3 regions of the Rhizobium sp. P2_G9 genome follow, and region 1 is predicted to be linked to each of the others. Evidence: predicted binding sites of a transcription regulator. Region 1 holds the regulator's gene; each other region holds the start of a gene.
The links. The regulator PhoB, encoded in region 1, activates phosphate uptake and scavenging genes when phosphate is short. The targets are predictions, from matches to a motif close to TGTCATNNANCTGTCAT.
Positions count from the first base shown of each region.

Region 2: AC1DYF_RS20560 (DUF47 domain-containing protein) is a predicted target of PhoB. The motif match lies at 3,914-3,930, and genes of this name have one in related genera.
Region 3: phnC (phosphonate ABC transporter ATP-binding protein) is a predicted target of PhoB. The motif match lies at 5,387-5,403, and genes of this name have one in related genera.

Region 1 is NZ_JBFUFK010000031.1:85,083-94,935, reverse strand. It holds partial or broken gene AC1DYF_RS24280 (NAD(P)H-dependent flavin oxidoreductase) at 1-328, opposite strand, end outside; gene AC1DYF_RS24275 (hypothetical protein) at 545-1,900, shown strand; gene phoB (phosphate regulon transcriptional regulator PhoB) at 2,137-2,820, opposite strand; gene phoU (phosphate signaling complex protein PhoU) at 2,975-3,688, opposite strand; gene phoR (phosphate regulon sensor histidine kinase PhoR) at 3,915-5,138, opposite strand; gene ppk2 (polyphosphate kinase 2) at 5,335-6,213, shown strand; gene AC1DYF_RS24250 (GcrA family cell cycle regulator) at 6,275-6,805, opposite strand; gene AC1DYF_RS24245 (acetylornithine transaminase) at 7,243-8,433, shown strand; gene argF (ornithine carbamoyltransferase) at 8,496-9,410, shown strand; gene AC1DYF_RS24235 (Hsp33 family molecular chaperone) at 9,498-9,853, shown strand, end outside.
Region 2 is NZ_JBFUFK010000025.1:6,262-16,114, reverse strand. It holds gene AC1DYF_RS20575 (sensor domain-containing diguanylate cyclase) at 600-1,850, opposite strand; gene AC1DYF_RS20570 (AI-2E family transporter) at 1,971-3,020, opposite strand; gene AC1DYF_RS20565 (NUDIX hydrolase) at 3,321-3,818, opposite strand; gene AC1DYF_RS20560 (DUF47 domain-containing protein) at 3,950-4,594, shown strand; gene AC1DYF_RS20555 (inorganic phosphate transporter) at 4,594-5,598, shown strand; gene AC1DYF_RS20550 (diguanylate cyclase) at 5,879-7,216, shown strand; gene AC1DYF_RS20545 (YbjQ family protein) at 7,263-7,754, opposite strand; gene AC1DYF_RS20540 (calcium-binding protein) at 7,935-8,906, opposite strand; gene AC1DYF_RS20535 (antibiotic biosynthesis monooxygenase) at 9,156-9,461, shown strand; gene AC1DYF_RS20530 (sigma-70 family RNA polymerase sigma factor) at 9,683-9,853, shown strand, end outside.
Region 3 is NZ_JBFUFK010000012.1:135,842-145,694, reverse strand. It holds gene AC1DYF_RS12385 (alpha-D-ribose 1-methylphosphonate 5-triphosphate diphosphatase) at 1-214, opposite strand, end outside; gene AC1DYF_RS12380 (DUF1045 domain-containing protein) at 216-923, opposite strand; gene phnE (phosphonate ABC transporter, permease protein PhnE) at 997-2,331, opposite strand; gene phnE (phosphonate ABC transporter, permease protein PhnE) at 2,342-3,328, opposite strand; gene phnD (phosphonate ABC transporter substrate-binding protein) at 3,481-4,386, opposite strand; gene phnC (phosphonate ABC transporter ATP-binding protein) at 4,472-5,311, opposite strand; gene AC1DYF_RS12355 (LLM class flavin-dependent oxidoreductase) at 5,488-6,609, opposite strand; gene AC1DYF_RS12350 (winged helix DNA-binding protein) at 6,722-7,276, shown strand; gene AC1DYF_RS12345 (NAD(P)/FAD-dependent oxidoreductase) at 7,290-8,474, opposite strand; gene AC1DYF_RS12340 (styrene monooxygenase/indole monooxygenase family protein) at 8,587-9,822, opposite strand; gene AC1DYF_RS12335 (SDR family oxidoreductase) at 9,852-9,853, opposite strand, start outside.

The DNA.
Region 1 (9,853 bases):
GCGAGGAGATGACGATCGGCACCTTGTATTTGACGCAGAGGCCGAGATCGTGCTCCAGCCGCTTGTTGGTGGCGTGGACGATCTGGTTGACGGCGAACGGGGCGGCCCGGCGCCCGTCGCCCCTGGCATTGTGGGCGGCGAGCGTCTCGGTGATCTCGGCCAGCCATTCGTCGAGCTGGCTTTCCGGCCGGGCATTGAGCGCCGGAAACGAGCCGACAATGCCGGCCTTGCACTGGGCGATCACCAGTTCCGGATGCGAGATGATGAACATGGGGGCGGCGACCAGCGGCAGCCTGAGATCGTCGCGGAGAATGGCGGGAAGCATGATGGCGGGTCCGGAATGTGCGAAATTGGCGGCAGCCTATCTCCGGAAAGATGGTTTGTTCAACCTTGTATTTTCGTCGCGTGCATCAGACCGCCATTTTTTGGCTGCAAAGCCGATATTAGCGGGGGAGGCATTCGGCTCGGAACTTGAAAAGGTGCTGGCGAATGATTACCCAAGGGTCATAATGAGAATGTCCCGCGTATCGAGGTATTTTTTAGCGTGAGTGGACTGGAACAGGCGATCCGCAACGCTCTGGACAGGGCCGAAAGGTCCAATCCGGAAATACGCGCGCGTATCTATCAGTCCGCGCGCAATGCGCTCGATGCCGGCCTGCGCAAGCAGGACATCCACGACATGACGGTGATCGAGCGGCAGCGGCAGCGGCTGGAATTCACCATCCGCGCAATCGAGGACGAAGAGCTCGAAAAGCTGCGCATGTCGGCGCGGCTCGACAAGATTTTCATAGAGAATACGCCGTTCGAGCCGCCGGAGGCGGTGCCTGAGCCCGATATCGCGCCGCCGGCGCCGGAGCGGCTCATCGATGCGCCGCCGTCGGCCTGGCCTGAGCCGGCTCAGCCTTCACGGCGCGAGCCGCCGATTGTCGAGCCGGTGCGCCAGGTGGCGCAGCCGGTCAGGCCCATGGCGGAGCCGGTCGTGGCGCGCGAGATACCGCCGGAGATCGAGGAAGACGGCGCGTTTTCCGATTTTTCGGCCACCCGCGATGAGCGCGCGCCGTCCAAAGCCGGCGTAAAAACGCGGCGGATCGAGCCGGTGGTCGACGCACCTTTGGTCGCCGAAGCGCGCGGCAAGGGACGGGCGCAAAATATCCGGCATGAGGAAGAGGATCCGGCCTGGGCCGAGCCTTCGACGCCGGAAGGGCGCAAGGTGGCGCCGCAGAAGCGTGCCGCGCGACGCCGGCGCGGCTCCTGGGTCGTGTCGCTGTTCGTCTATTGCGTGCTGCTCGGCGTCATCGGCTTCGGCGCATGGTGGGCCTATGCGACCGGCATGATCGGGGCGGCCATGCATGGCGGCGGCGATTTCGATTTCATCCCCAAGCAATTGCACAGCGAGGATTTCGATCCGAAGGTGCCGCTGAAAACCCCGCTCGATCCGCTGCGCGGCTTTTCCGGCGATTGGGTGAGCGTGCTCAAGCCCGGCGACACCAGTGCGGTCAAGCCGGCGGCGCAGGCCAAGGTCAGCGACGTCACCGACAGCGACGGCAAGGCGATCATGATCATCTCGAATGCGCCGGACCAGGATGGCGAAGTGCGGATCGAGGTGCCGGCCGACGTGCTGAAGAATCTTGCCGGCAAGACCTCGACACTGGCCGTGACGTTGCGCGCCGATGGCGACAAGCCGTCGCAGATCTATATCCAGTGCGCCTTTGCCAGCCTCGGCGATTGCGGGCGGCACCGGTTTACGATTTCCAACGAGCGGGTGGATGAGCTGATCCAGGTGAAGTTCGATGGCAAGCAGGCGCCGAACGAGCCGGGTTACGTGATTATCAATAGCGATCTCACCGGGCAGGGGCGGGCGATCAGGCTTTATGGGATCAGGATTGGGCCGGGGGCTTGAGAGTTTTTGGTAGGTCGGCGTTTGGGGCCACCCCCCTCTGTCCTGCCAGACATCTCCCCCTCAAGGGGGGAGATTGGATGGGGCGCCCTGGCCGCTTCCTCTCTACCGTCGCACAACGCAGTACTCAACGACTCTTTGAGGCGGGGAGCAGGCCTCTAGCCAATCTCCCCCCTTGAGGGGGAGATGTCCGGCAGGACAGAGGGGGGTACGACGCACACTCTACGAAGCGAAGCCGCTCAAACTTCCATCGCATACCCCGCACCGCGCACGGTGCGGATCACATCCGGCATGTTCGACAGATTGAGCGCCTTGCGCAGCCGCCCGACATGGACGTCGACGGTGCGTTCGTCGACATAGATGTCGTGGCCCCAGACGCCGTCGAGCAGTTGTGAGCGGGAAAACACCCGGCCCGGCGACGACATGAAGAATTCCAGCAGCTTGAATTCCGTCGGTCCGAGGCGGATTTCGCGGGAGCGGCGGTGGACGCGGTAGGTCTCGCGGTCGAGCTCGACATCGCCGCATTTGAGGATCGAGGAGATCGCATTGGGCCGCACCCGGCGCAGCATGGCCTTGATGCGGGCCATCAGTTCCGGGGTCGAGAACGGCTTGACGACATAGTCGTCGGCGCCGGTCGACAGGCCGCGGACGCGCTCGCTTTCCTCGCCGCGGGCGGTGAGCATGATCACCGGCAGGCGCTCGGTTTCAGGCCGCATCCTCAGCCGACGGCACAGTTCGATGCCGGACACGCCGGGCAGCATCCAGTCGAGCAGAAGCAAGTCCGGGACGCGCTCCTGCAGGCGGATATCCGCCTCGTCGCCGCGCGGGATCACCTCGACATCATATCCCTCTGCTTCGAGGTTGTAGCTGAGCAGCGTGCCCAGCGCTTCCTCGTCTTCCACAACCATAATTCTCGGCTGCATGGTACTCTGCTCCGTCGGCAATCACGCCTGGCGCGTGCCCCGCGCCCAGGCGGCTGCGATTGTTACTACCGGCATGCTCTCGTCCGATGCCGGCGCTGATGATCGGCGGCCAGGGACGCCATTGGCGCCGGCTGGCCGAAATGCGCAATCGGCATCACTGGCCCGGCTGCACCACGGAAGCCGTGTTGTCTTCCTTGACGCGTTCGCCGGTCGGCTGTTCGCCGGTCTTCATGTAATAAATGGTTTCGGCGATATTGGTCGCATGGTCGCCGATGCGCTCGATGTTCTTGGCGCAGAACAAGAGATGGGTGCAGGGCGTGATGTTGCGCGGGTCTTCCATCATGTAGGTGAGCATTTCGCGGAACAGCGAGGTATAGACGGCGTCGATCTCGCCATCGCGCTGGCGGATCACCTCGGCCTTTTCCGCCGAGCGGGTGGCGTAGACGTCGAGCACATCCTTGAGCTGGGTCAGCGCCAGTTCGGAGAGATGTTCGATGCCGCGGGCGAGCGGCCGCGGAATGCCGGTGGTCTGCACGGCAATGACGCGCTTGGCGTTGGACTTGCCGAGATCGCCGACGCGTTCGAGATCGGCGGCGATGCGGATCGAACCGACGATCTCGCGCAGGTCGGACGCCACCGGCTGGCGCTTGGCGATCATCAGGATGGCGCTGTCGCCGATATCGCGCTCGGTCTGGTCCATGATCACGTCTTCCGAGATCACGCGCTGCGCCAGCGCCGAGTCGGATGTGACCAGCGCCTTGACCGAGTCGGAAACCATCTGCTCGGCCATGCCGCCCATTTCGGCGATGCGGCGGGAAAGGTTGGCCAGCTCCTCGTCAAAGGCGGAATAGATGTGTGCGGTCATCAATAGTCCTCCAACCGGCGGGCGGCCGGCGCGGTTTTGGATCAGCCGAAGCGGCCCCTATGTCCTGGGCCGCGGGTTATCCGGGCTGGCAAGGAACATAGGGTCGGCCAAGTTTTCATTAGCCGCTTTACGCCAGGGTTTTATGTCAAAGTCACGAAAGATTTATGACAGACTAAAGTGCTGAAAAGTCAATCCTTTCGGACGCGCTGGAGGGATTGCTGCGTTTTTGTCAGAAGCGCACGGTGAAGGTGCTGCCGCGGCCGAGTTCCGATCGGATGAGCAGACGGGCGCGGTGGCGCGTCAAGATGTGCTTGACGATTGCCAATCCGAGGCCGGTGCCCTTCTTCGAGCGGCTGCTCTCGACATTGACGCGATAGAAGCGTTCGGTCAGGCGCGGGACCTGGTCTTCGGGGATGCCGGGACCGTAGTCGATGACGCTGACCTCGATCGGCTGGCGCGGCTTTTCGATCAGCGTCACGTCGACGATCTTGCCCTCCTGGCCGTATTTGCAGGCGTTTTCGATCAGGTTCTCGAACACCTGGGTCAGTTCGTCACGATCGCCGCTGACATTGATGGCATGGTCGGGCAGATGCCGCTTGATCTCGACGCCGAGGTCGGTTGCCAGCGGCGCCAGCGCATCGCAGACCGAGCCGATGAGCGGCACCAGGTCGACGGCGTCCTCCGGCGCGACGCGCGCCTTGATCTCGAGCCGCGACAGCGACATCAGGTCGTCGACCAGGCGCGACATGCGGGTCACCTGTTCCAGCATGATCGTCAGGAACCGTTCATGCGCCGCGGTGTCGGTGCGGGCCGGGCCGAGCAGCGTTTCGATGAAGCCACGCAGCGAGGCCAGCGGGGTCCTGAGTTCGTGCGAGGCATTGGCGACGAAATCGGAGCGCATGCGATCGATGCGGCGCGATTCCGAAATGTCGCGGAAGATCAATACATAGAAGCGGATCGCCTCGCCCTCTTTCGTCTCCGCCGGGACCATCCGCACCTGGAAGATGTTCTCGCCCGGCAGGGTGTCTGCATATTCGGTCATGCCGTTGCGGCCCGACGCGATGGTCTCGCGGATCATCTCGATGATCGCCGGCAGGCGGATGCGGGCCGAGATATGCTGGCCGGGCTCGATCTCGCCGAAGGCATGCCGGGCCGAAGGGTTCTGATAGATGACATTGGCCTTGGGGTCGAGCAGGTAGGCCGGGCTGTCGAAGCCGGCAAAGGCCGATTTGACGTCGCACAGCGGCTCCGGCGGAGGCGTGGGCTCCTGTTCAGCGATCGGCACCGTGGGCGCGGTGGCTTTGATCCACAGCGATGGCAGCACGGCAAGGATCATCACCGAAACGGCGATACGGGAATTGGTGCCGGCCGCGATCAGCGCGGCTGCGCCCAATAGGACGGCCGCAAGGTTGTATTTATGACCCAACAGCCAATCAGTGACTGCTTTCAGCATGCGAATCCCCGGCACTGCGAAAATTAAAACGTCCTTCTATGGTCTGTATGTAACAGCTTTTTCACGCTTTGCTTGAATTCACATGATGATTATGTCCATGTCACTGACAGCATGTCTGCCGAAAGCGGTCGCCGGTTTCGGGACAAAGGCATGCGCGAGAACAAAGAAGCAAGCGCATGGCATGAGGAGGAGTGGAATGGCCGTCGAAACGGATATTCCCGCGGTCGACGTCAAGATCGACGGCAAGAAGCGGCAATGGGATATCGACGATCCGGTGCTGCCGGCATGGATCGATGACAAGGCGCTCGAATCCGGCGGTTATCCCTACAAGAAGAAGCTCGATGACGACGAATATGAGGCCGAGCTGGAAAAGCTGCAGGAAGAGCTGGTCAAGGTGCAGCTCTGGCAACAGAAATCCGGCGACCGGGTGATGTCCTTGTTCGAGGGGCGGGATGCGGCCGGCAAGGGCGGCATCATCCATGCCATCCTCTCCTATATGAATCCGCGCAGCGCCCGCGTCGTGGCGCTGAACAAGCCGACGGACACCGAAGCCGGCCAATGGTATTTCCAACGCTATGTGTCGACCTTCCCGACGCGCGGCGAGTTCGTCAACTATGACCGCTCCTGGTATAACCGCGCCGGCGTCGAGCCGGTCATGGGTTTCTGCAGCAAGGAAGAATATGAACAGTTCCTCAAGAGCGTGCCGCGCTTCGAGAAGCTGATCCTCGACGACGGCATCCATTTCTTCAAATTCTATATCGAGATCGGCCGGGAAATGCAGCTCAAGCGCTTCCACGAGCGGCGCCATAGCAAATTGAAATGCTGGAAGCTGTCGCCGATGGACATTGCCGCGCTCGACAAATGGGATGACTATTCCGAAAAGCGCAGCCGGATGCTCAAGGAAACCGATACCGAGCATGCGCCATGGACGGTGGTGCTCGGCAATGATAAGCGCCGCGCCCGGATCAACATGATCCGCCACATCCTCGATAGCCTTGACTATACGGACAAGGACAAGAAGGTGATCGGCGAGATCGACAGAAAAATCCTCGGCAAGCCCGGCATTTTGAAATGAGCCTGAAACGACAAAGGGCCGGCAAGCCGGCCCTTTGTCGCAGAGAAATGTGAGGGTCGTGTCAGCGCATGCGGCGGCGTTCGGCCGAAGGCTGGTAAGCGAGCTTCTGGTGGAAGCCGCAATAGGGCGAATTGTCAGGCGAGTCATTGCCGCAGAAGCAGAAATCTTCCTTCAGCGGATCGCCGAGCGGCCATTTGCAGGTGCGTTCGGTGAGCCGGATCAGCGGCACGCGGCGGAAGATCGGCACGACAACGTTGTTGGGCAACGTTTCCATGACCTCAAGCGCATCGAGCTCGATCTCTTCCTTGAGCATGGTGGCGCCGGCCGGCCGGGTGACGGTGCGGGTCACTGTGCGCTGCGCGAAAGAAGAAGAAGCCTGCGGCCGGCTGACGGTCGAAACCGTTGCGCGTTTCTGCGAGCGGGCAGCGGTGGTGCCGCCGGCCTTGGCGCGGCCCGGGAGGCTGAGCCGATGCACCTTGCCGATCACCGCGTTGCGGCTGACGCCGCCGAGCTGCGCGGCGATCTGGCTCGCGCTCAAACCTTCGGACCAAAGCTTCTTCAGCTTCTCGACGCGATCGTCAGTCCAGTTCACACTATTATCCATCGAAGCGTTCCTTATCGAGGAATCGGTCACCACACCCCGGAACAGCACGAAGTGCAAAACGCCTCATATTCGGCGCTTGATTGAGGGTGACTAGTTCCGCCGCATGCAAATCTAGCAATTGCTTATTAACCTAGAGAGCCTGAGACTCCGTGACAAGAGTCTTGCGAATCCGCACGAATCGATTTTCGAGTTATCCCCAAGATTGATCCCCGGCCGTGTCCGATCGGCGACAGTTGCTGCACCGCACAGCGTCCGGCGGGCTCGATGGCCGGCAATTGCGGGTTTTTGTTGACGCGCTGCAGCGAAATGCTAATAGTGCCCTCGCCGCCCGCTGGGGCGGTTTTTTGATTTATGCGCTCCGGAATGTCCGCCCGGCCGGGAGGCCGCACATTCCGTTGCCGCAATCGAGATGAAGGATGTCCGTCATGGCCGAGGTCTCGCCGCTTTATGACACCTATGCACGCGCACCGATGCGGTTCGAGCGCGGCGAAGGCGTCTGGCTGATCACCGAGGACGGCGAACGCTATCTCGACTTCGCCGCCGGCGTCGCCGTCAACTCGCTCGGTCATGCGCATCCGCATCTGGTCGAGACGCTGAAGGCGCAGGCCGAAAAGCTCTGGCACACATCGAACCTCTATCAGTCGCCCGGCCAGGAAAAGCTGTCACGCCGCCTGTGCGAGAGCACGTTCGCGGACAAGGTGTTCTTCACCAATTCGGGCGCCGAGGCGCTGGAATGCGCGATCAAGACGGCGCGGCGCTATCACTATGCCAAGGGCCATCCGGAAAAATACCATATCATCACGTTCGAAGGCGCCTTCCATGGCCGCACGATCGCGACGATCGCGGCCGGCGGCCAGCAGAAATATATCGATGGCTTCGGCCCCAAGGCGCCCGGCTTCGACCAGGTGCCGTTCGAGGATATGGATGCGCTGAAGGCGGCAATCACCGACGCCACGGCCGGCGTGCTGCTGGAGCCGGTGCAGGGCGAAGGGGGCTTGCGGGCTTTCTCGCCGGAATTCCTGAGGGCGGTCCGCGTACTCTGCGACGAGCACGACCTGCTCCTGGTCTTCGACGAGGTACAATGCGGCGTCGGCCGGACCGGCTCGCTGTTCGCCTATCAGCGGATCGGCGTGACGCCCGATATCATGGCCGTGGCCAAGGGCATTGGCGGCGGCTTTCCCATGGGCGCCTGCCTGGCGACGTCGGAGGCCGCGGCCGGCATGGTGGCCGGCACGCATGGTTCGACCTATGGCGGCAATCCGCTGGCCATGGCGGTCGGCAATGCCGTGCTCGACGTCGTCCTCTCCGATGGCTTCCTGCAGCATGTGCGCGACGTGGCGCTGGTCTTCCGCCAGGGCCTTGCGTCGCTCAAGGACCGTTTTCCCGACGTGATCTCGGATATTCGCGGCGAAGGCCTGATGATCGGCGTCAAGGCCGCGGTGCCGGCCGGCGACCTGCTGCAGGGCATCCGTGACGAGAAGCTCCTGGGCGTGATGGCCGGCGACAATGTCATCCGCCTGCTGCCGCCACTGATCACCACTGCCGAAGAAGCCCGCGAAGGCCTTGCCCGGCTCGAAAAGGCCGCCGAGAAACTGCATGCCGCGAACAAGCGATGACGCTTTGACGAAAGCCCACATCCATCGCTAAGGTAAAAGTTTCCTGAGACAAGGAATAGGTTATGAGTTCCAGGCATTTTCTCGATCTCTCGGCAATGACGCCGGAGGCACTGCGGCACATTCTCGAAGACGCCAAGACCCGCAAGGCGGCCACCAAAGCCGGCACCGATTTCAAACCGCTGGCCGGCAAGATGCTGGCGATGATCTTCGAAAAGCCCTCGACCCGCACCCGCGTGTCGTTCGATGTCGGCATGCGGCAGCTGGGCGGCGAAACGCTGTTTCTCTCCGGCACCGAGATGCAGCTCGGCCGCGCCGAGACGATCGGCGACACGGCCAAGGTCCTGTCGCGCTATGTCGATGCGATCATGATCCGCACCACCGACCATACGCGGCTGCTCGAAATGGCCGAACATGCGACCGTGCCTGTCATCAACGGCCTGACGGATGCGACCCATCCCTGCCAGATCATGGCCGATATCATGACGATCGAAGAGCATCGCGGCAATGTGAAGGGCAAGACCATTGCCTGGACGGGTGACGGCAACAATGTGCTGCATTCGCTGATCGAGGGTTCGGCCCGGTTCGGCTATCGCATGAACATGGCAGTGCCGCTCGGCAGCGAACCGGGCGACAAGTTCCTCAACTGGGCACGCAACAATGGTGGCCAGGTGATGCTGAGCCACGATGCCGAAAAGGCGGTCGACGGCGCCGATGCGGTGGTCACCGACACATGGGTGTCGATGAACCAGGAGCATCGCGCCCGCGGACACAATGTCTTCCAGCCCTATCAAGTCAACAGCGCGCTGATGCAGCACGCCAAGGCCGACGCGCTGTTCATGCATTGCCTGCCGGCGCATCGCGGCGAGGAGGTCACCGACGAGGTGATCGACGGGCCGCAATCGGTCGTTTTCGACGAGGCGGAGAACCGTCTGCATGCGCAGAAGTCGGTGCTCGCCTGGTGCCTCGGCGCGATCTGACGCTTCCGGGCTTGAATCTGCTGTCCGATCGCTTATTTTTGGACCTTCAAACGAAGGGCGCCTTTTGGCGCCAGATCCGAGACAATCATGACGCTTGACACATTTCACCCCGGAGAAACCGGGTTCGCCGGCGATGACCGCGTGATACCTTTCCAGGTGGAGGGGCTCGACGTGCGCGGCCGTGCGGTCACGCTCGGACCTCTTACCGATACGATCCTGAACCGCCACAACTACCCTGCCCCGGTGGCGCGGCTGCTCTCCGAGACGATCGCGCTCACCGTGCTGCTCGGCACCTCGCTGAAATTCGAGGGCAAGCTGATCATCCAGACGCAGAGCGACGGGCCGGTAAACCTGCTGGTGGCGGATTTCACCGCGCCGGACGGGGTGCGCGCCTATGCCCGGTTCGATGAAGACGCTGTCACGGAGGCGGTCAAGCAGGGTCG
Region 2 (9,853 bases), on a different contig from region 1:
ATAGCGCCGGGAGCTTTGCGGCCTATGTCGGTGAGGCAGAAACACTACCACCTTCTGCAGTCAAACCGCGCGCCGAAAATGTCAAAGCCCGAACTCAACCAGAAAGATTCATGCAAAGTCGCCGAAAACTCGCCACTAAAACCTGTGAGTGAACTGTGCAGGCTGGAGACTGAATGGGTTGATCGGATGCGGCCATTCCCCGCCCAAACGATACTGGTAGCTGAACGTGGGCGGTATGATGACAAGATGGATTGTGATAGCGGTCGGTGTGTTTGGTACCCTGCTCGGGACCATTGCCGTAGCAGGCGCTGCCCGGGCAGGTGACACGCGGCGGTGGCCGTCTTGAGCAAATGTCCCATGACGATTATGAGAACGGTGTCTTGTGGATGCGTGCGCAACTGGATTACGCACTCGGGGTCAGAGAGCATCCACCGCGCGCTTTTTCCTATAACAGTTTTTAAGAACACTGATGGCCCTTGCCGCCGCCGTCCCTTACTTCTCAGATTTTATCTGTTGTGCGTGGAGGAAATTGCCGGCTCGATCAGGCTTCGTCCGAAGTGAAGCAATGATGACGGCGAGCGGCAAATCGCCACCCGAACTTATCTAAAGGCAACCTCGATATTCTGGCTGTCCTGCATGACGACCCGGCACTCGGTCTCAAATCCCTCGCCCTTGATCGCCAGCAGGAATTCCGGCGGAATGCCGGCGGAATTCATCACGCGCAGGCCGGCGCCACCCGTGCCAAAGGTCTTTACGGTACAATCAATCGTCGAACGGCGATCGTTGAAGATAATATTGCCGGCTTTCAGCACCCGCCGCCGACCGCTCCCCATCGCCTCGTCCGTCCCTGCGCCCCAATCAATGCAGCGGTTACGTCCACTGCTCTTGGCGCGATAAAGCGCCACATCGGCCTGCGCCAGCAGCGTGTCGATGTCCTTGGCGACAATCGAAAGTGAGGTCAAACCCAAGCTTGCGGTCACACCAATCGATCCCCCATTCCAGGCAACAGTTTGCGCGGCGATCGCGGTGCGCACCTTCTCTGCGACGATACCAGCAGCCTCGCGGCCGGTTTGGGGAAGTATGATCGCAAACTCCTCGCCGCCGATCCGGCCAAGCCGATCTTCGGCACGCAAGACAGCTCTGCACGCTTCGGCAACAGCCCTGAGCACCTCGTCGCCGGCCGCATGGCCATACGTGTCGTTTACACGCTTGAAGTGATCGACATCGAAAATAATGCAGGCGAGATCCTGGCGATGTCGAATTGCCGATGAGATCGCCTGGCTCGCCTCTTCCTTGAACGCGCGACGATTGAGGAGACCCGTCAGTCCGTCGGTCGACGCTGATTTCAACAGCTCGATCCGGTCCATGGCGATGGCCGCTATGCCCTCCAGAATCGCAAGGTCACGCCTGCTGAAGGAGCCCGGCCTGCGGTCGATGGCACACACCGTCCCGATGACATGCCCTTCATCTGTCTTAAGCGGCACACCAGCGTAGAACCTGATATGATCGTCACCGACAACAGATGGGTTTTGGGCAAACAAGGGGTCCTTGGTCGCATCCGGCACCACAATCGCCTGCTCGGAAAGCACGACATGCTGGCAGAACGTCTCCTCTCTTGCCACCTCGTTCACAGGCATGCCGGAACAGGATTTGTACCATTGCCGATGCGCGTCGATCAGCGAGATGATGGCGATATCGACGCGGAATATTTCCTTGATCAGCTGCACCAGCCGATCGAAGCCAGGGTCCCGCGGCGTGTCCAACATGTCGAGTTGTTCGAGTGCCGCAAGCCGGTTTGCCTCCCGATAAAGGGCCTCGGGCGATGCCTTTCCAAATGTCTGAACGGTCATAGTGCGTCCCGGCCTTCGTTTCCGCAACGCAGGCATAGCAGCAAGAATTTAAGGAACGTTATACCGGTGGCCCGATGTCCGCCTTCGAGCCAAGACCTCTGCCTTCAACGGTGTCTGCCCTTATTCGTCGGACTTCACCTGCTGTGCGGAGAGGAAATTGCCAAACGGCTTTAGCGACTCGAAGTGATCGCAAATCACCTTGATGACGACGAGGATCGGCACAGCCAGCAATGCACCGATGAAGCCCCAGATCCATGACCAGAAGGAGATCGAGATGAACACCGCGACCGTGTTCAGTTCAAGCCGCCTGCCGAGCAGGAGCGGCGTAACGAACTGGCCTTCGATAATGTCGCAACAGAGGACGAAGGCGGGCGCGACAAGGCCAAAGGCGATCCCGTCGAAGGTGGCAAGCGAGATCACGCCGACAAGCACGATCGTCATGAGCGCCCCGATGAAGGGCAGGAAATTGAAGATTGCCGCAGCCATGCCGAGAACGAGGGCGTCGGGAATGCCGATCAGCCACAGGCCTATTCCGATCATGGCCCCCAGTCCGGCATTGATGAGGCTGATCGTGAACAGATAACGCGAGATTTCGCGCTCGACGCTATAGACGACCCGCAAAATCCGCTTCTTGTCGCTCAATCTCGGAACGCTTTGGACAATCTTTTCATAGAACATCGTGCCCGACGCGAGCAGAAACAGCGACAAGACGAAGGTGATTGCCAGCGTCGTCCCCAAGGAAAGCGCGTTGCCGGCAGCGCGTGACAGAATGCCCGGCTGCGCCATGACGACCTTCTGCACATTGTTATCGGAGACGACCTCCGTCGCAGAGTCGATCTGGGCCGTGGCCTTCAATGCCTTATCGACCGTGACCTTCACCGAGTGGACCTTGGCTTGCAGCTTGTCGCCGATGGCAGGCGCATCGGCGACAAGTGTCGCAATTGGTCCGCTTGTGGCATAGGCCAGAACCGAGATCGTCACCGTCRTGAGGATGATCAACAGCGTCGCCGAAAGCCCTGACGGCACGGACCATCTGGCTAGGAACCGCACCACCGGCGTCAAGGTCAGCGCCAGCAGAAACGCAAGCACGATCGGCGTCAGGAATTCCCGGCCGAGGTAAAGACCGTAGATCACCATCAGGAAAAGAATGCAGCCGACATATTTCTGCAATCGGCTTGATCCCGTCGGAATCTCGGGCGTTGAAGGGGCGGACACCTCTGACTCGGACAACATCGACGATCACTCCGGCTGCGGGGTTGACGGAGAGCCGCTGGTGGTATTGAGGCGGTTCTGGCGATAGGGAACGCAGACGTGCGATATTCGTTCCGCATCGCCACGGATCCGGGACCGGGGCGGGAGGGTTTGCCCCATGCAGCCGCCAAGCCTTGGGTGCCCCCAGGATCGGCGCAAGGAAAATCCTTTGCCGACCTGATAGCTGTCAATGCAGGAGCCGAGATCCCCGCATGAGCCTCATAGTCCGAATTTCGCCCGCAGCAGCATATCGAGCTTGACAAACAATCCACGCAGCTCCGGCTCCTCGACAAGTCGACCAGCCTCCGCCAACGGCACCCAAAGGACCTGCCTCTGGCCATGCTCCTTGAAAGTCTCGGCGATGACGTCGACTTCAAGAGCGAAGACTTCGACGATGCATGGCGCATTCGTGCCATCATCAAGGCGCTTCATACAGCTGTAGCTGCCGATCGCCTCTTTGCTGACCTTCCCTTTAATGCTGGCTTCCTCGAACGCCTCGCGCGCGGCGACCTGCCGCGGATCTTTGTCCTTCATCAGGCCACCTTTCGGAATAACCCAGCGTCCGGAACCGCGAGCCGTGATCATCAAAGCCAGATGCCTGTTGCTTTCCTGATCGGCGCGATAGCAGATGGCAGCATACTGCTCCAGCCACGGCGCATTGAATAGCGCCGTCGCGTGCCTGGCCAGCCGTGCAAGATGCGTTTTTCTTTTTGCCACTGTTTTCCTGAGTGAGCTTATTCCCTGTTTCCCTTTCCCACAAAATCAAGATAGGCCATGCAGATCAAGCTTTTACAGCTCCGGAATTTTCATTTATGACAGTTTTGTGACAGTCATTACCGGATAGCAACATGCTCAGTTGGTTCAGAAAACTCCTGCCGCGTGAAGACAAGTTCTTCGATCTCTTCGAGCGGCATTCGAAAACGGCCGTGGATGCCGCAAACGAAATGCAGGCACTGCTGACCGGCGAAGGAGCGATCGAAGACCATTGCCGGCGGATCGTCGAATTGGAGAACGAGGCGGACGAGATCACCCGCGAAGTCTTGCTCGCGGTGCGCCGCAGCTTCATCACCCCTTTCGACCGAGGCGACATCAAGGACCTCATTCAGTCCATGGACGATGCCGTCGACATGCTCAACAAGACGGTGAAGACAATTCGCCGCTTCGAACAGCACACGTTCGAGCCAGGCATGCAGGAGATGGGCCGGCTGATCGCGGAGGCGGCGCGCCTCAACGCCGCGACAGTACCGCTGCTGCCACAGATGGGGACGAATTCCACCCGGATCAGCGCGCTGACGGAAGAGATGACGCGCGTCGAAGGCCGCTCCGACGAGCTTTACGAAGAAGGACTGAAAAACCTTTTCCGCACACACGGCGCCGGCAATGCCATGGCCTATCTCATCGGCAGCGAGATCTATGGCGAGCTCGAGAAGGTTGTGGACCGGTTCGAAGATGTCGCCAACGAGATCAACGGCATCGTCATCGAGAACGTCTGATGGATGCCACCCTCGCCTTTCCGCTGCTGGCCGGCCTGATCGCTGTGGCACTGTTCTTCGACTTTCTCAACGGCCTGCACGATGCAGCCAATTCGATTGCCACAATCGTCTCGACCAGGGTATTGAAGCCGCAATACGCGGTCCTATGGGCGGCTTTCTTCAACTTCATCGCCTTCCTGTTCTTCGGCCTGCATGTTGCCCAGACACTGGGCACCGGGATCATCGACCCGGCGATCGTGTCACCACAGGTGGTCTTCGCGGCCCTGTCGGGAGCGATCGTGTGGAACATCGTCACCTGGATATTCGGCATCCCCTCCAGTTCATCCCATGCGCTCGTCGGCGGATTGGTCGGTGCGGGACTCGCCAAGACCGGCGGCAGCGCCATCGTGTTTTCCGGCCTTACCAAGACCGTGGCGGCTATCTTCCTGTCGCCTGCCATCGGCTTTGTCCTGGCACTCTTCCTGATCCTCTCCGTATCCTGGATTTTCGTGCGCCAGACGCCATTTGCGGTCGACAGCACGTTCCGCATCCTGCAATTCGTTTCTGCGTCGCTCTACTCCCTCGGACATGGCGGCAATGACGCGCAGAAGACGATGGGAATCATAGCGGTGCTGTTGTTCTCGCAAGGCTATCTCGGCGGCAGCTTCTATGTTCCGCTCTGGGTGGTGATCTCCTGCCAGACGGCGATGGCGCTCGGCACCCTGTTTGGCGGCTGGCGCATCGTGCACACGATGGGATCGAAAATCACCCGGCTCAATCCAATGCAAGGCTTCTGTGCTGAGACAGGCGGCGCCCTGACTCTGTTCGCCGCCACCTGGCTGGGCATTCCCGTGTCGACCACGCACACGATTACCGGTGCCATCGTCGGCGTCGGCGCCGCCCGAAGGGTCTCCGCCGTGAGATGGGGCCTGGCAAGCAACATCGTCATTGCCTGGATCATCACATTGCCCTCGGCGGCGATCATCTCCGCACTTGTTTATTATCTGGCCGCGCTGTTCAGGTGACGTCTGATTGCACATTGGCATGTCGGCGCAGGGGATATTGATTGCCTTTGGGTCATGGCGCGTTGCGTGGACAATCCATCTGAAGGAAAGTCGCGGCAAATATCGTGGCCTCTGAAAAGTGTTGGGGGGAGACGTTTTGAAGCCCCTGGTATCCGTGATCGGCCCACGAAACTCTCCGTCGTCCCTGCTTTGTTATTCTTCGTTAACCCGACACTCACCCTTCGCGTCTATTCTCCTCTCCGAAATACGGCGAATATTCCGGCGAGAGGAAACCCGCGCCATGTCAGATACCGCCCCCGAACCTTGGGGCGACGAGGAATGGATGAAGCAGGGGCGCAGGCTGCACTGGGCCCTCGATGCCGCGGGTCAGGGCATCTGGGATCACGACTTCGTGGCCGGCACGGCTTATTTCTCGCCGAGATGGAAGCAGATCCGGGGCTACGGCCCTGACGAAGACGTGGATGCGCTTGCCGGTCCCTGGCTCGACAGGTTGCATCCAGAGGACCGTCCGCGCATCCTCGACGCCATCACGCGACAGAACGACGGCAAGCTGGCGATAAACTCCTTTGAATACCGCGAACGGCACCGGGATGGCCATTGGGTCTGGATCCTCAGCCGCGGCAGGCCGGTCGAATGGCGGGCCGACGGCAGCGTGGCGCGCATCCTTGGCACCGATACCGATATTTCGGCGCTCAAGGAGGTCGAACTCGCCCTTGCGCAGGAAAAGGAGCGTCTGCTTGTAACCTTCCGGTCGATCGCCGAAGGGCTAGCCTGCGTCGACTCCACCGGAATCATCACCGATTTCAACGCGGCGGCGGCCGAAATCACCGGCTGGACGCCGGAAGACGCCATTGGGCGGTCGGTTGGTCAGGTTCTAGACCTGCGCTCCGGTGCGGATCAGCCGATCTGCGGCCGGCTGGTCATCCAGGCACTATCTCTCGGGATGCCGCTCAAGGTCGCCGACGACACCGTGATCCGCAGGCGCGACGGCGCACAACGGCGCGCGCATTGCTCGATCTCGCCTTTCGTCGCCGACAGCCGGAATGCCGGCCTTGTCATCGTCTTCCGCGACACGACAGAGGAGCATGAACTCAAGGCGCGGCTGCATCATGCCGCGACGCATGATGCGCTGACCGGCCTGCCCAACAGGCAGGCTTTCGACGAGGCATTCCAGTCGGCCATCCGCGCCGCGCACGGAGGGCGGCGCCTGCATATGCTGGCACTGCTCGATCTCGATGGATTCAAGGCCGTCAACGACGGAGCCGGGCACGCGGCGGGAGACGAGGTTCTCAAGGAGATCGCCGCCTGCCTGCAACGCTCAGTCCGCGCCGACGACATCGTGGCACGCCTCGGCGGCGACGAATTCGGCTTGATATTGACCGATATTGATATTCCCACGGCACATGCGATCTGCGACCGCCTCACCCAGGCAATCGCATCGCTGCCCTTCATCTTTGACGGGCGAGAATACCGGGTGGGCGCCAGCATTGGCATCAAAACCGTCTCAGGCGATGCCGCGTCGGCCACAAAACTCATGTCCTCGGCCGACCAGGCCTGCTATCGCGCCAAGGCCGAAGGCAAGGGCAGATGGGTCTCGGCCGACAGGAAGGCTGCGTAGACTTGCCTCACAACGAGGGCATGCCAAAACCCCGATCACCCCGCGCTCAAGCAGCGGGCTTCAACGTCACCGCCGTGCCGCTCGCCGCGACGAACAGGATGCCGCCGCCGCTGCCAGGGGTGGAAATTTCGTTATAGTCGAGATCGACGGCGATCACCGCATCGGCTCCAACCATCGCGGCCTCGCGCTGCAGATCGTTGAGGCAGGCGAGCCTCGCCTCGCGCAGCGACGTCTGCGACGCCGCGGCGCGGCCGACTACGATGTCGCGCCGGTTGTTGGCGATGTCGCGCAGCACATTCATGCCGATCGCCGCTTCGGTCGCGACGATTGAAATCACCGTGCCGATCTCCCGCCCAGGCACATCGCCCGAGGTCGTCAGGATCAGGTCGTGCAGGCGCTGCTGCAGCGCGTGCTCATGCGGTGACGGGCCGGGATCGATCACCGTCTTGGGTGGACCGAAGGTGAAGCATGGATCGCAGATCCCGAGCTTGACCTCGGCCTCTGGCCTGTCGAGTTCACATTGACTGCATGTCGGCATTCTGGCTCTCCCGGTTCATTGGCCGCGTTCAACGGAGGCAAGCGGATCGGTGCCGCATGCGTCCTCATCTGATCAAATGAAATAACGTCCCGTGATTTCACGCCGATGTCGCGAGCCGGACCATGAATGAAACAAATGAAACGGTGTCGAACACTTTGACAGGCCCGGGCGGACTGCCCGTCAGAAATGGAAATCCGCCTTGGATAGATCGTGGATGTCGGCATTCCTGATCACCAGCACATCCTTGCCGACGTTGATCCACACATCCTTGCCGTGATCCTCCAGATCGTGCTGTTTCAAATCCTGGAAGTCGGTGATCGCCGGAAAGCCAGAGAGATCGATCTTGTCGTGACCAGTGCCTGCGGCCTGGAAATCGGTGATCGTGTCCTGGCCGTCACCCTTGGCGAAGACGAAGGTATCCGCCCCCTGCCCGCCGATCAGCTTGTCGTCACCCTTGCCGCCATCGAGCGTATCGGCGCCATCGAGGCCGGAAAGGACATTATTGCCCGTGTTGCCCTCGATGACATTGTCGAGGCTGTTGCCGGTGCCTTTCAAGACGGCGGCTTTGCCGACCGGACTGGCGGGATCGAGCAGCGTCAGGTTTTCGACGAAGTCTTCCAGCGTGTTGCTGACATAGGAATTGACGGTATCCTTGCCGCCGCCCTTGAGCTCCGTGACCGTGTCGCCGGTGGAATCGACGACATAGGTGTCATTGCCGGTGCCGCCATACATCGCGTCAGCGCCGAGACCGCCGTCAAGCAAATCCTTGCCGGCATAGCCGCGCAGGACATCGTCATGCAATGAACCGGTCAGCGTATCGTCGCCCGAAAACAGGACGCTGGCGACATCCGCGCCCGTATGAAGAGATGTGAGTTCATCGAACTGGCTGGCGGATACGAAAACATCGCTCAAAACCGCCTGGTCTTGTTTGCCCGAGTCGATATGGGTCTGGAAATCCATGCTGATCCAATAATGCGCAGGGCTTGGATTGCTGTATGCGTGGATGACAAAATAGGTGGGCTGGTCATCGCTAGCCCGGTAGTAGACGATGTCGAAACCGACGTCGTTCTTCAGCAGCAGACCGTTTTGGGAGAAGAAGTTCTCGATGTCGAACTTGTCGTCCGAGGTGTCCGCAACCGTCCACGTCGCCATTGCCCCGCTCCTCCGGTTTGTAGCATTGCTAATATAACACTGCCAGTTGAGCCGAGATAGCTCCTATCCCCGGAATCGGGTCCACAAGCCGGCATTTTTGGCTCAGACGGGCGGTCACAACACCGCTTTCATCGCTCAAAATGGCGGGATTGACGCCCGTCGCCAGCCTGCTGCAAAAAATTTCTCCACTCGCGATCCGTTTGTGTTCACCACATCGTCTTTCTCCCGTCCACAACAGGAGATACGTCCATGGCCCAGGAATCCGTCATTCTCATCAACATGCTCAAGGTCGACCCCAGCAGGCAGCAGGAGTTGGTCGCGACGCTCAGAGACAATACCGAGACTGTGATCGCCACCCTCGACGGCTGGAAGTCGACCCGGCTGATCGCCAGCCGCGACGGCGCCAGTGTGACGATCTATTCCGAATGGGAGACGCCCGAAGCGGTGCAGGCCATGCGCAGCGACCCGAGGATGATCGCCTATTTCCCGAAAATCCGCGACCTGGCGAGCCTTGAATCGACTTTGGGCGATGTCGTGCTCGACCACCGCCCCTGAGGAACCGGCGATAGCCAGCTTCGATTCGCAGGGCTCAGCGAGGTCGCAGACATCGTCGCCGATCGGTCCTGGCATTCGGGCTTCACTTGGAGCAATTCTCGCAAGCCTGCGCGCGGCATTCTTGCGAGAATTGCATAAAACAAAGAGATAGAATCTGCGGCCATGTCGTTTGAGCCGGAGATGCTTTTTGAACTGACGACTGGAGACGTAGGGCTCGACGGATGAATGACGACGATTTCGGCAAACGACTGCAAGAACTCCGGCCACGCCTGCACCGCTATTGTGCCCGGATCACCGGCTCGGCCGTCGATGGCGAGGACGCTGTGCAGGACACGCTCCTCAAGGCGCTCCGCGCCCGGGCGCAGGGGGCGGAGATCGACAATCTCGAAGTC
Region 3 (9,853 bases), on a different contig from region 1:
GGACGCCGGGGCGGGGCGAATAGTGGCTTTCGAGATGGTCGGTGTGCAGTTCGATCAGGCCCGGGATCAGATAGTCGCCTTCGAAATCCTCACCGATAGCCGAAAACCCTTCTGACAGTTCGGCGATCTTGCCATCGCGGATCACGACCGATCCGTTGAGGATCTTGTCGTCGAGGACGATGCGCGCATTTCTGAAGACGGTATCCTTGGACATTTCAGGCGGTCTTTCTTTGGATCAGCGGACGGAGGGGCGTGATCCTTTTCATGACAAAAGGACTTCCGCGTTCGGGTTCGATAAACAGGGCAAGGTGGGAAATGGCAAGCGGCCGGTCGAGGAAATCGGCGAAGAAGGCCTCGATCGCAGCGCGCATGGCCGTCTGGCGTTCAACCGGCACCTGGCCGGTCAGCGTCATGTGAAAGCGGAAATCCTCGAAAACGTAAGGATAGCCCCATTGCAGGAGATGATTGCGCTCGCTTTCGCTCAGCCGCTCCGGCCGGCGGCGGGCGATGTCGCCTTCCGAAAGTGCTGCGCGGAAGGGCTCGAAATGGGTCACGCTGGCATCGGCCAGCGCCTGCAATTCGTCACTTTCAGTGCCCGGAATCAGGGCAAAGAAGGCGCCGAGTTGGCCGAGCACGATCTTCGGGAGGTCGAACGCATCGATCTCTGCGGCAAAGTCGTCGAATGCGGCGAACAGGTCCGCCTCGCTGCGCCCAGGCGCCAACTCGATCGGCGCCTTCAGCGTCGCATGGAAGCCGTAGCGGCGCGGCTCGTCGGTCAGCGCCGCCAGTTCGGCGGCATCGAAGCCATCAGCGACAGGCTGGTCAAGCGGGCTGCCATCGAAGGCGTCCCGTCCCAGCCAAGTTGCAGCACGGATCGAAAGCGGATCATTCTCCGGGGGAGCAAAATAGAGTGCGTAGCGCATGACCTCTGTCGGACTCGGGTGTCGCGAGTCGACCCTGTTTAAGAAGCCGTTGCTCTATAGCCGCACTGTGACATTAACGTGAAGATGGGCCGATTAATCTCGACCGCAAAGCCGTCGACAAGGTGTCGAAAATATAGACGACGAGGAAGATCAGCAACACCATATAGGCGACATTTGCCCAGTTGGCATTGGTGCGCATCGCCTCCCAGAGTTTCAGACCGATACCACCGGCGCCGACGGCACCGATGATCGTCGCTTCGCGCACATTCGATTCCCACTGGTAGAGCGTCTGGCTGACCGTCACCGGCACGATCTGCGGCATGACGCCGAAGCGCTGCACTGCGATCGGCGAGGCGCCGACCGAGCGGATGCCCTCACGCGGCTTGTTGTCGATATTTTCCAGGCCTTCGGAATAGAGCTTGCCCAGCGTACCGGTCTCAGTGAGGAAGATCGCGCCCGAACCGGAGAGCGGGCCGGGGCCGAAGGCGCGGGTGAGGAACAGCGCCCAGATCAGCATGTCGACGGAACGCAGGAAGTCGAAGAAGCGCTTCAGCGCCGTGTTCAACGCGCGGTTCGGCGTGATGTTGCGGGCGGCGAGGAAAGCGAGCGGGAAGGCGAAGATCGCCCCCAGCAGGGTGCCGAGGAAGGCCATGATGATGGTCTCGAACATCTTGGTCCAGACATCGCCGTGCTGCCAGGCATTGTTGTTCCAGATGTTGTCCCAGGCCAGTGACAGGTTGGACTGGTCGGGGTCGATGCGGGGACCGGATACGATCAGGCTGATCACCTCGCCGGTGGATTTGCCGAAGAACGGCGATTGGGTGTCGAAGAGGAAATTCGCCCAGCCCCAGAAGCGCTTGCGTACCTTGACGCGGTCGACGTCAACACTCACGTCACCGGACAGGCCGAGGTCGACGAGAATGGTGTCGGGATAGACGGTGACGTAGTCCGGAACCGGGCCAACCAGTTTCGGACTGCCGCTGGTCACGTCGATACGCAGATCCTGTCCGTGGGTATGAACGGTCGTGCCAGCCTTGGTGATGGTGATGCCGCCGCTGATGTCGACATGGACAGTACCGTCGGGATTGTTCCTGACCCAGTCCGGATGCGGGTCACTGCCCAGCACCGAGAAACGCGAATATTTGGCCTGGATCGAGCCGTCGCTCCTGATGCGGAAATCCGGCTGGACGTCATAGCTGATCCATTGGATCATATAGATGCCGAAGCGTTCCCAATGCGCTTCTGAAACCAGCTTCGGCAGGTCGAAGAACCAGACGGCGTAAATCGCATAGATGAGCGTGCCGATGACGATCAGCAGACCGCCGAAGCGCTGGCGCGGCGAGCGGTAAAGCAGCTCCGGATAGCGCTGCTCGATTTCCTGCATGCGGATTGCGTCGAGAGTCGCCACGGCTGACCTCTTAGTGCTGGAGGAGGAAGGCATGCTCGCCGACGAGGCGGCGGCGGAGCCAGGCGGAGAACTGATCGACGGCCACGATGGTGATGAACAGCAGCAGCAGGAGCGCGATCGTCTTGGCGCCGAAACCGCGCGAGATGGAGAGCTTCAACTCTTCACCGATACCGCCGCCGCCGACCGCGCCGATGATGGTGGAGGCACGCACATTGATTTCCAGGCGCAGCAGCATGTAGGAGGTGAAGTTCGGCAGCACCTGAGGCAGGGCGGCGAAGCGCACGCGCTCCATCCAATTGGCGCCCACCGCCTTGATGCCTTCGTCCGGCTTCATGTCGATGTTTTCGACGACTTCATAGAAAAGCTTGCCGAGCGCGCCGATCGTGTGCAGGCCGACGGCGATGATCGCGGCGACCGGGCCGACCGAGAGGATCGCGGAAAACAGGCCGGCGATCACCAGTTCAGGGAAAGCGCGCAGGATTTCGCAGGTGCGCTTGGCAAACGTGCGCGGCAGGAAGGACGGCGTCATGTTGCGGGCGGCGAGGAAGGCGAGCGGCACAGCGAAGACGAAGCCGATGATCGTCGCGACGAGTGCGACGTTGATCGTGATGATCATCAGTTCGAAATATTCGGGGATATAAAAATCGCCCCAGACATAGACGCGCCCCTTGGCGAAGTTGAATTCCTCGCCACCGTTGTCATGGATGCTGGGCCTATCGAACAAAGCACGCCAGACGTCGTTCCAATCCTTGGGGATCAGCCATTCGAGAAAGTCGAACAGATGCGGCAGGCGCTCGAAGAAGTGACCGGCATTGGCCTCGTCGGCGAATTTTACCGAGCCGATGAAGCCGGCGACCAGGATCACCAGCCCAAGGATCGTGTAGAACCGGCGCCGGGCGACCATCTTGTCCCAGGCGCTGACGATTTCGCGGGTTTCGTCCTTCAATTGCCCATGCATATCGGCACGCAAAGGCGGTTGAGTATCGGCAATGGTCATGGACGTTCCGCCCGCTGGAGCATGTCTGCCGAAATTCGGTCCCGGTTAAGAGACAAGACATGCATAGAAACAAGAAGCCAAAGCTACGCTCTGCTCGTGGTCACGCGAAAAGGGCGGCTGTCTCCAGCCGCCCTTCCATTCCATGGTTCCGATCAGCCGCCGATGGCCTGCTTGCGGACGTCGACGATGGCATTGTAGAACTCGTGCTTGACCGGGACGTAGCCCTTGAAGTCGCCGCCTTCGATCGCGGTGAAGCAAGCATGGTCCTTGGCCGGCAGTGCGGTGAAGAAGGCAGCCAGCTTGGCCTGCCATTCCGCACCGAGTTCGTTGCGGACAACCAGCGGGCCGTTCGGGATCATCGGCGAACGCCAGACTTCAACCAGCTTGTTCGGGTCGACGGCGCCCTTTTCGACTTCCTTATGGAACGTGCCCGAGGTGAAGCCGTCCTTGAAATCGCCAATGCCCGAGGAATCGTCCACGGCAACGTCGACCTTGCCGTCATAAGCGGCGAGCAGGTTGTTCTCATGACCGCCGTTGAACTGGGTCTTGGCGAAGAACTTGTCGTTCGGCACGCCGGTGGTCTTCGGAATCTGCGTCAGGGGCACAAGGTAGCCCGAGGTCGAATCCGGATCGGCGTAACCCAGAACCTTGCCCTTGGCGTCCTTGATGTTCTTGATGCCGGAAGACTTGAGAGCGAGACCGATCGAATAGTAGCCGGTCGCACCGTCTTCCTGCTGCGTGGTCAGGATCGGGGTGACGGCCTTCGGATTCTTCAGGTAGACGTTGGCATAGCCGGACGCGCCGAGTTCGGCGAAGTCGAGCGTGCCGCCGAGCAGGCCCTGGATAACGCCGTCATAGTCGGCGGCCGGGAAGAGCGAAACCTTCTCGAAGCCGAATTCCTTTTTCAGGTGATCCTGAAGGCAGGCATAGTTGCGAAGACGGTCAGCTTCGTTCTCACCGCCGAGAATGCCGACGCGGAATTCCTTGATGTCTGCAGCATGCGCAGCGCCGGCGAGAGCGAACAGCGCCGTTGCGGCAAAGAGTGCTTTCTTCAACATGGGTTCTCTCCTGGTTGACCATTGTCAGGTCGTCTTGCTTATGAAGAAGTGCCCTTGACGCGGGCGGGCGATCGCAGCCAGCCTGTCAGTGGCCGGCGAGTACCAGCGGTTCAACGCCGGCAGATTTTTGTGCGGCATTCGCAATGTTGATCGCGGTCGAGGTCATCGTTTCGTCGATGCCGGCGCCATCCTTGTCGGTGCCGTAGATGGTCCTGACAGCCTCGGCGTTGAGGTCCTCGGGCCTGCCATCGAAGACGACGCGGCCCGCGGCCATGCCGATGATGCGCTCGCAATAAGCGCGGGCGGTGTCGAGCGTGTGCAGGTTGGTGACGACGATGATGCCTTCGCGCTCATTGATGTCGCGCAGCGCATCCATGACGATCTTGGCGTTCATGGGATCAAGCGAGGCGATTGGCTCGTCGGCGAGCAGCACCTTCGGCTCCTGCAACAGGGCACGGGCGATGGCAACGCGCTGCTGCTGGCCGCCCGACAACGTGCCGGCGGCCTGCAGCGCCGTCTGCTCGATGCCGRGGCGCTCCAGGGCGGCAATCGCCATGATGCGTTCTTCGCGGGTGAACATGCTCAACACGCTCGACATCGTCGAACGATGATTCAGCCGGCCGAGCATGACATTGGTCAGCACGTCGAGGCGCGGCACGAGGTTGAATTGCTGGAAAATCATGGCGCAATCACGCTGCCAATGGCGAAGGCTCGGGCCGCGCAGCTTGGTGACATCCTTGCCGGAGAAGGAGATCGAACCCGACGACGGATCGGCCAGCCGGTTGATCATGCGAAGCAGGGTGGACTTGCCGGCGCCGGAGCGGCCGATGATGCCGACCATCTGGCCGGCGGGGATATCGAGCGTTACGTTGTCGACGGCGATCTTGGCGCCGAACTGCCGCGTGACGTTCCTGAATTCGAACATCCCTGCCATTCCCTGTTATATCTATAAGTTAGGGGATGATCTAATGCCGCTAAATTACGGAGCCGTGTCAGTGCGATGACAGTTGGATGACAATCCACATTGGCGCAATGCGGTGAAATAAAAGGAAAATCCGCCGAAAGAACCGGCGGATTCACGACAAAGTTGCGCAGAGGCGGTCAGGCTGCCGCAACGATCCTTGCAGCGGGCTGGCGGATGCCTTCACCCTCGAGGATCGGAAGGACGCGGTCGCGGAAATAGGGAAATTCCTCGGCATAATCGACGAAGGACAGGGTCGTGCCGCCAAAGCCTGCTCTGTGCAGCGCGATCAGCCCTTCGGCCACCTGTTCCGGCGTGCCGACAAGCGGGAAACCGCCATGACCGGCGGCCATGCGGTCGCGGATCAGAGCCAGGAGATCATGCGGGAAGGACTGCGCATGGGCGAATTGCAGGCGCACGAGATTGTCGACCGCTTCCCAATCGGCATTGTCCTTGCCGAAATGCTGCAGATAGTCCTTCGCCTCCCTCTCCGTCGGCCGGCAAACGACATGCGAGAAGGTCAGCACACCGACATCGCGTCCGATATCCTTCGCCTGCTGCTTCAGTGCGGCGATCTCCTCAGACGAACGGGCGAGATCAATCGCCGGCGTGAACAGGAAATCGGCGTTGCGCACGGCAAAGGTGCGGCCTTGGCCTGACCCTGCGGCATTGAGGATCGGCGGCTTGCGGGCAGGGCGGGGATCGCCGAGCACATTCTTGAGCTTGAAGAATTCGCCGTGCCAGTCGAAGGCTTCGGTCCGTTCCCAAAGCGCGCGGACGATGGCGAACCATTCGTCGGCATAGGCGTAGCGATCTTCATGACCGGCGGGCAGCTCGAGACCCAGCGCCTCATATTCCGGCTGGTTCCAGCCGGCGACGATGTTGAGACCGATGCGGCTGTTGCTGATCTGGTCGATGGTCGCGAGTTGCTTGGCAACCACGACCGGATGGTTTGCCGCCACATGGATGGTAGCGAAGACGTTGAGGTCGCGCGTATGGGCCAGAAGTCCGGCGGCCCAGGTGACGGTCTCCAGCACACTGCCGTGGAAATTGGTCTCGCCGCCATAGCCGATCCAGCGGGCGATCGGCAGCATGAATTCGATGCCGGCATCATCCAGCATTTTTGCCAGGCGAAGATTGTTCTCCCAGGAATTGACCCAGCGCTTCGGCACTTTGGTGACCGACATGCCGCTGGAGCAGTTGGAGGCGAATGTGCCGAGCACGAACTGGTTCGGTGTGAACATGCTGTTCTGACTGGTCATTTTGTTCCCTCGAAATTATGATAGAATTTACAATAAAAAGTCTATCTTAAAATCGACTGTTGTCAACCAGCCAGACCGGCTAGGTTGAGACGATTGAGAAGGAGAAGTCTGGATGGCCGAGAAAGGCAAGACGAGCGGCAAAACAACGGAAGGGCTCGATCGGAGCTGGCATCTGGCGCGCACGCCGGTGGAAATCGATGTTGCCGAGATCGAATATGCGCTGATGCGCACCAACCAGGCGTTCGAGCGCTGGCAGACGGAATGCCTGGCATCAGTGATCGATTTCGCAGCGAGCGGCGAAGAAAATGCCATGCTGCACATCATCCGCATGAACGATCGCCCCAAGACGATCAAGGACCTGGCGCGGCTCGCCAATCGCGAGGACATTCCCAACATGCAGTACAGCCTGCGCAAGCTGATTTCCGCCGGCCTGGTGGCCCGAGAAGGCAGCGGCCGCTCCGGCGTCACCTATTCGGTGACGGAGCTTGGCCGAGAGGTCACCGACCGTTATGCCGAAGTGCGCGGCACGCTTTTGATTGACGCGATCTCATCGGTGCCGAACTTCCCGCAGCGGCTTGAAGAGGCGACGCGGACGCTCGAACTGCTGACCGGCATCTATGAGCAGGTGGCACGGGTGGCGGCGACACACCGGCGGACGTATAAATAGTGCGTAGATCGTTTTAGGCGCGGACTGTTTGCCGGCTGTCGAAGTCGGCGAGCGAGGATGGCGAACTCGGCCGGAACCATCTCGCCAGAAGTCCACGATTGGTCAGCTGCCGCATCGTCATCCCCGCTGCGGTTCCCCTGAGCAGCGCCACCTTGCTCAACGGCAATCGGGCAAGGCTGAAACCGATCCCATCCATGCGCGGATAGAAGAAGGACTTGAGCTGTTCGCAGCGGCGCAGGTCTGCCGTGATCGGCGAGAGCGCTTCGCGGTAGGCAGCGCCGGCGGACGTGGCGCGCCCGGTCTCTGCGGCATGGATCGCATCGGCAACCGCCAGGCCGGAACGGACCGCATTGTGCAGGCCTTCGCCGAACAAAGGCTCGACAAGACCGGCCGCATCGCCGGCAAGCAGGATGCGGTTCGAGCGCGGCAACCCGTTCGCACCGCCGAAGCCGAGCGGAAAGCCGACGATATGCTCGAGGTCATCGAGGCCGAGCCGGGCCTTGCAATAGGCGCGTAACAGGTCCTTGCTCAAATGGACCTGGGCGTCATGGGTATAGATCCCGACATTGACGTGATCACCCTTCGGGAACAGCCAGCCATAGCCGTTGTCGACATAGCCGAAGAAGAACTCCGCATCGGGCATGCGGCCGATTTTCGCGAGCGGCATCAGGCCTTCGATGGCGAAGCCTCGCTTGAACGGGATGCCGGCGATGGTCAGCCGCCTCACCGTGCTGTTGGCGCCATCGGCGCCGACGAGATATTTCGAACGGATCGTGCGGTTCCTGAAACGAAGCTCGACTGCGTCCACCTGCTCCTTGATCGCTTCCAGTCTACCGTCCACCTCGAAGTCGACGCCTGCCGCAATCATCTTCTCGACATTGAACGCGTCGAATTCTTCGCGGACGACGAAGGCGCAAATCGGATCGGCGCCAGCAAACATTTCGAGGCGCTCTCGCCGGTCGCTCTTCACGCCGATCGCAAAGCGGTCCGTGACACTGCGGATGATCGGGCCGACCGAATGGGGCAGGGCATTCAACGTCTTGACCGTCAGGCCGCCGGCACAAGGTTTTACCCGCGGGAAGGCGGCCTTGTCGACGACGAGCACCTTGATGCCAAATGACGCCAGCCGAATGGCCGCCATCGCGCCGGACGGGCCAGCGCCGATAACCGTGACGTCGAAATCTGTTTTGGCGCTCATGCGTTAGGCGACTTCCGAATTGGTTGCGCGCCCTGTTACATCGCTTTTACGCCGGCTTCCAGTTCGATTGTTACGGCCGGTCGGATGCCCGGCCGGCCAGTAACAATTGGTCTTATGCTGCCAGCTTCTTCAAATAAGCATCCGCTTCTTCCGGCACAGCGAACCACGGGAAGAAGTCAAGCGGGTTGTCAAAACCGTTGGCGATGCGTTTGGCCAAGGACGGATAGGCCTGTGCCGTGCCCATGATGGTAAGCACATGCGGCGGAGGCGGCTGCAGCAGGGCGTTGGTCCAGCCTGTCACATATTGCGCATAATTCCAGTAAGTGTCGAAGGTCGACTGCATGAAGGCGGCATCGTAGGGCCGATCGCCACGAGCGAGGATCGCATCCATATAAGTCTTGGCCGATTTGGAGGCATTGTTCGAACCTTGGCCGGTGATCGGATCGTTGAGTACAACGGCATCGGCCATGCCGAGCACAAGCGCGCCGGAAGGCAGTCTGCCGATCGGCTTGCGCACCGTCGGGGCAAAGGCGCCGGCGAGGATGCCGTTGTCGTCGGTCAGTGTGACGTTTCGGTTGCGATCAGCTTCCCAGGGCAGGAAGGTGCGCAGAATCCAGAGCGATTTCGCCAGATGTTCGTCAGGCGTCTTCACATCCTTCCAGCAGTCCATCGGACCGCCGGGGATGCCCTCGAACACCATGATGTCGCACGGGCCGTTCACCGTCAGCGCCGGGAAGACGAAATATTCGCCGACCGTCGGGATCAGGTTGAAGTTCACCGCCGAATGGTCCGAGCGCGGCAGCATGCCCTTGACATAGGTGAGCGCCAGCGCCCGCTGCGGCTTGTCGAACGGCGATTTCTCCGCATCGCGCTCGAAGAGTTTTGCTATGTCGCCCTTGCCGGCTGCTACGATGACCAGGTCGGAAGATTTCGCATAGTTTTCGAGATCGTCGATGCTGGCGTCGCGAATGGTGATCATGCCGCCGCGGCGTTCGAACTCCGTCATCCAGCGCGGGATTTTTACACGCTGGTCGACGCTCTGCGCCGGCCGGTCGAGCTTGCCGTTCCAGTCAATCGCCTTATTGCCGGAACCATCAGGGGCCGGGACGCAGAAATTGATCGAATCGACCGTCGGGCATTCCGCTTCCCAGAAATTCAGCCCGATGTCGCGCTCGTTCTGCAGCGACGCGCCGAACATGCATTGGCTCGACAGAACCTTGCCGGTCCTGACTTCGTCGGCCGTCCGGTTCTGGACGATCTCGACGTCATAGCCGTTGATGAGAAGGCCGCAGCCGAGCTGCAGGCCCGACTGGCCGCCGCCGACAATGGTGATCTTGCGCTTGCTCATGGTTTCGTTCCCTTGTTCTCGTTGGTCGATC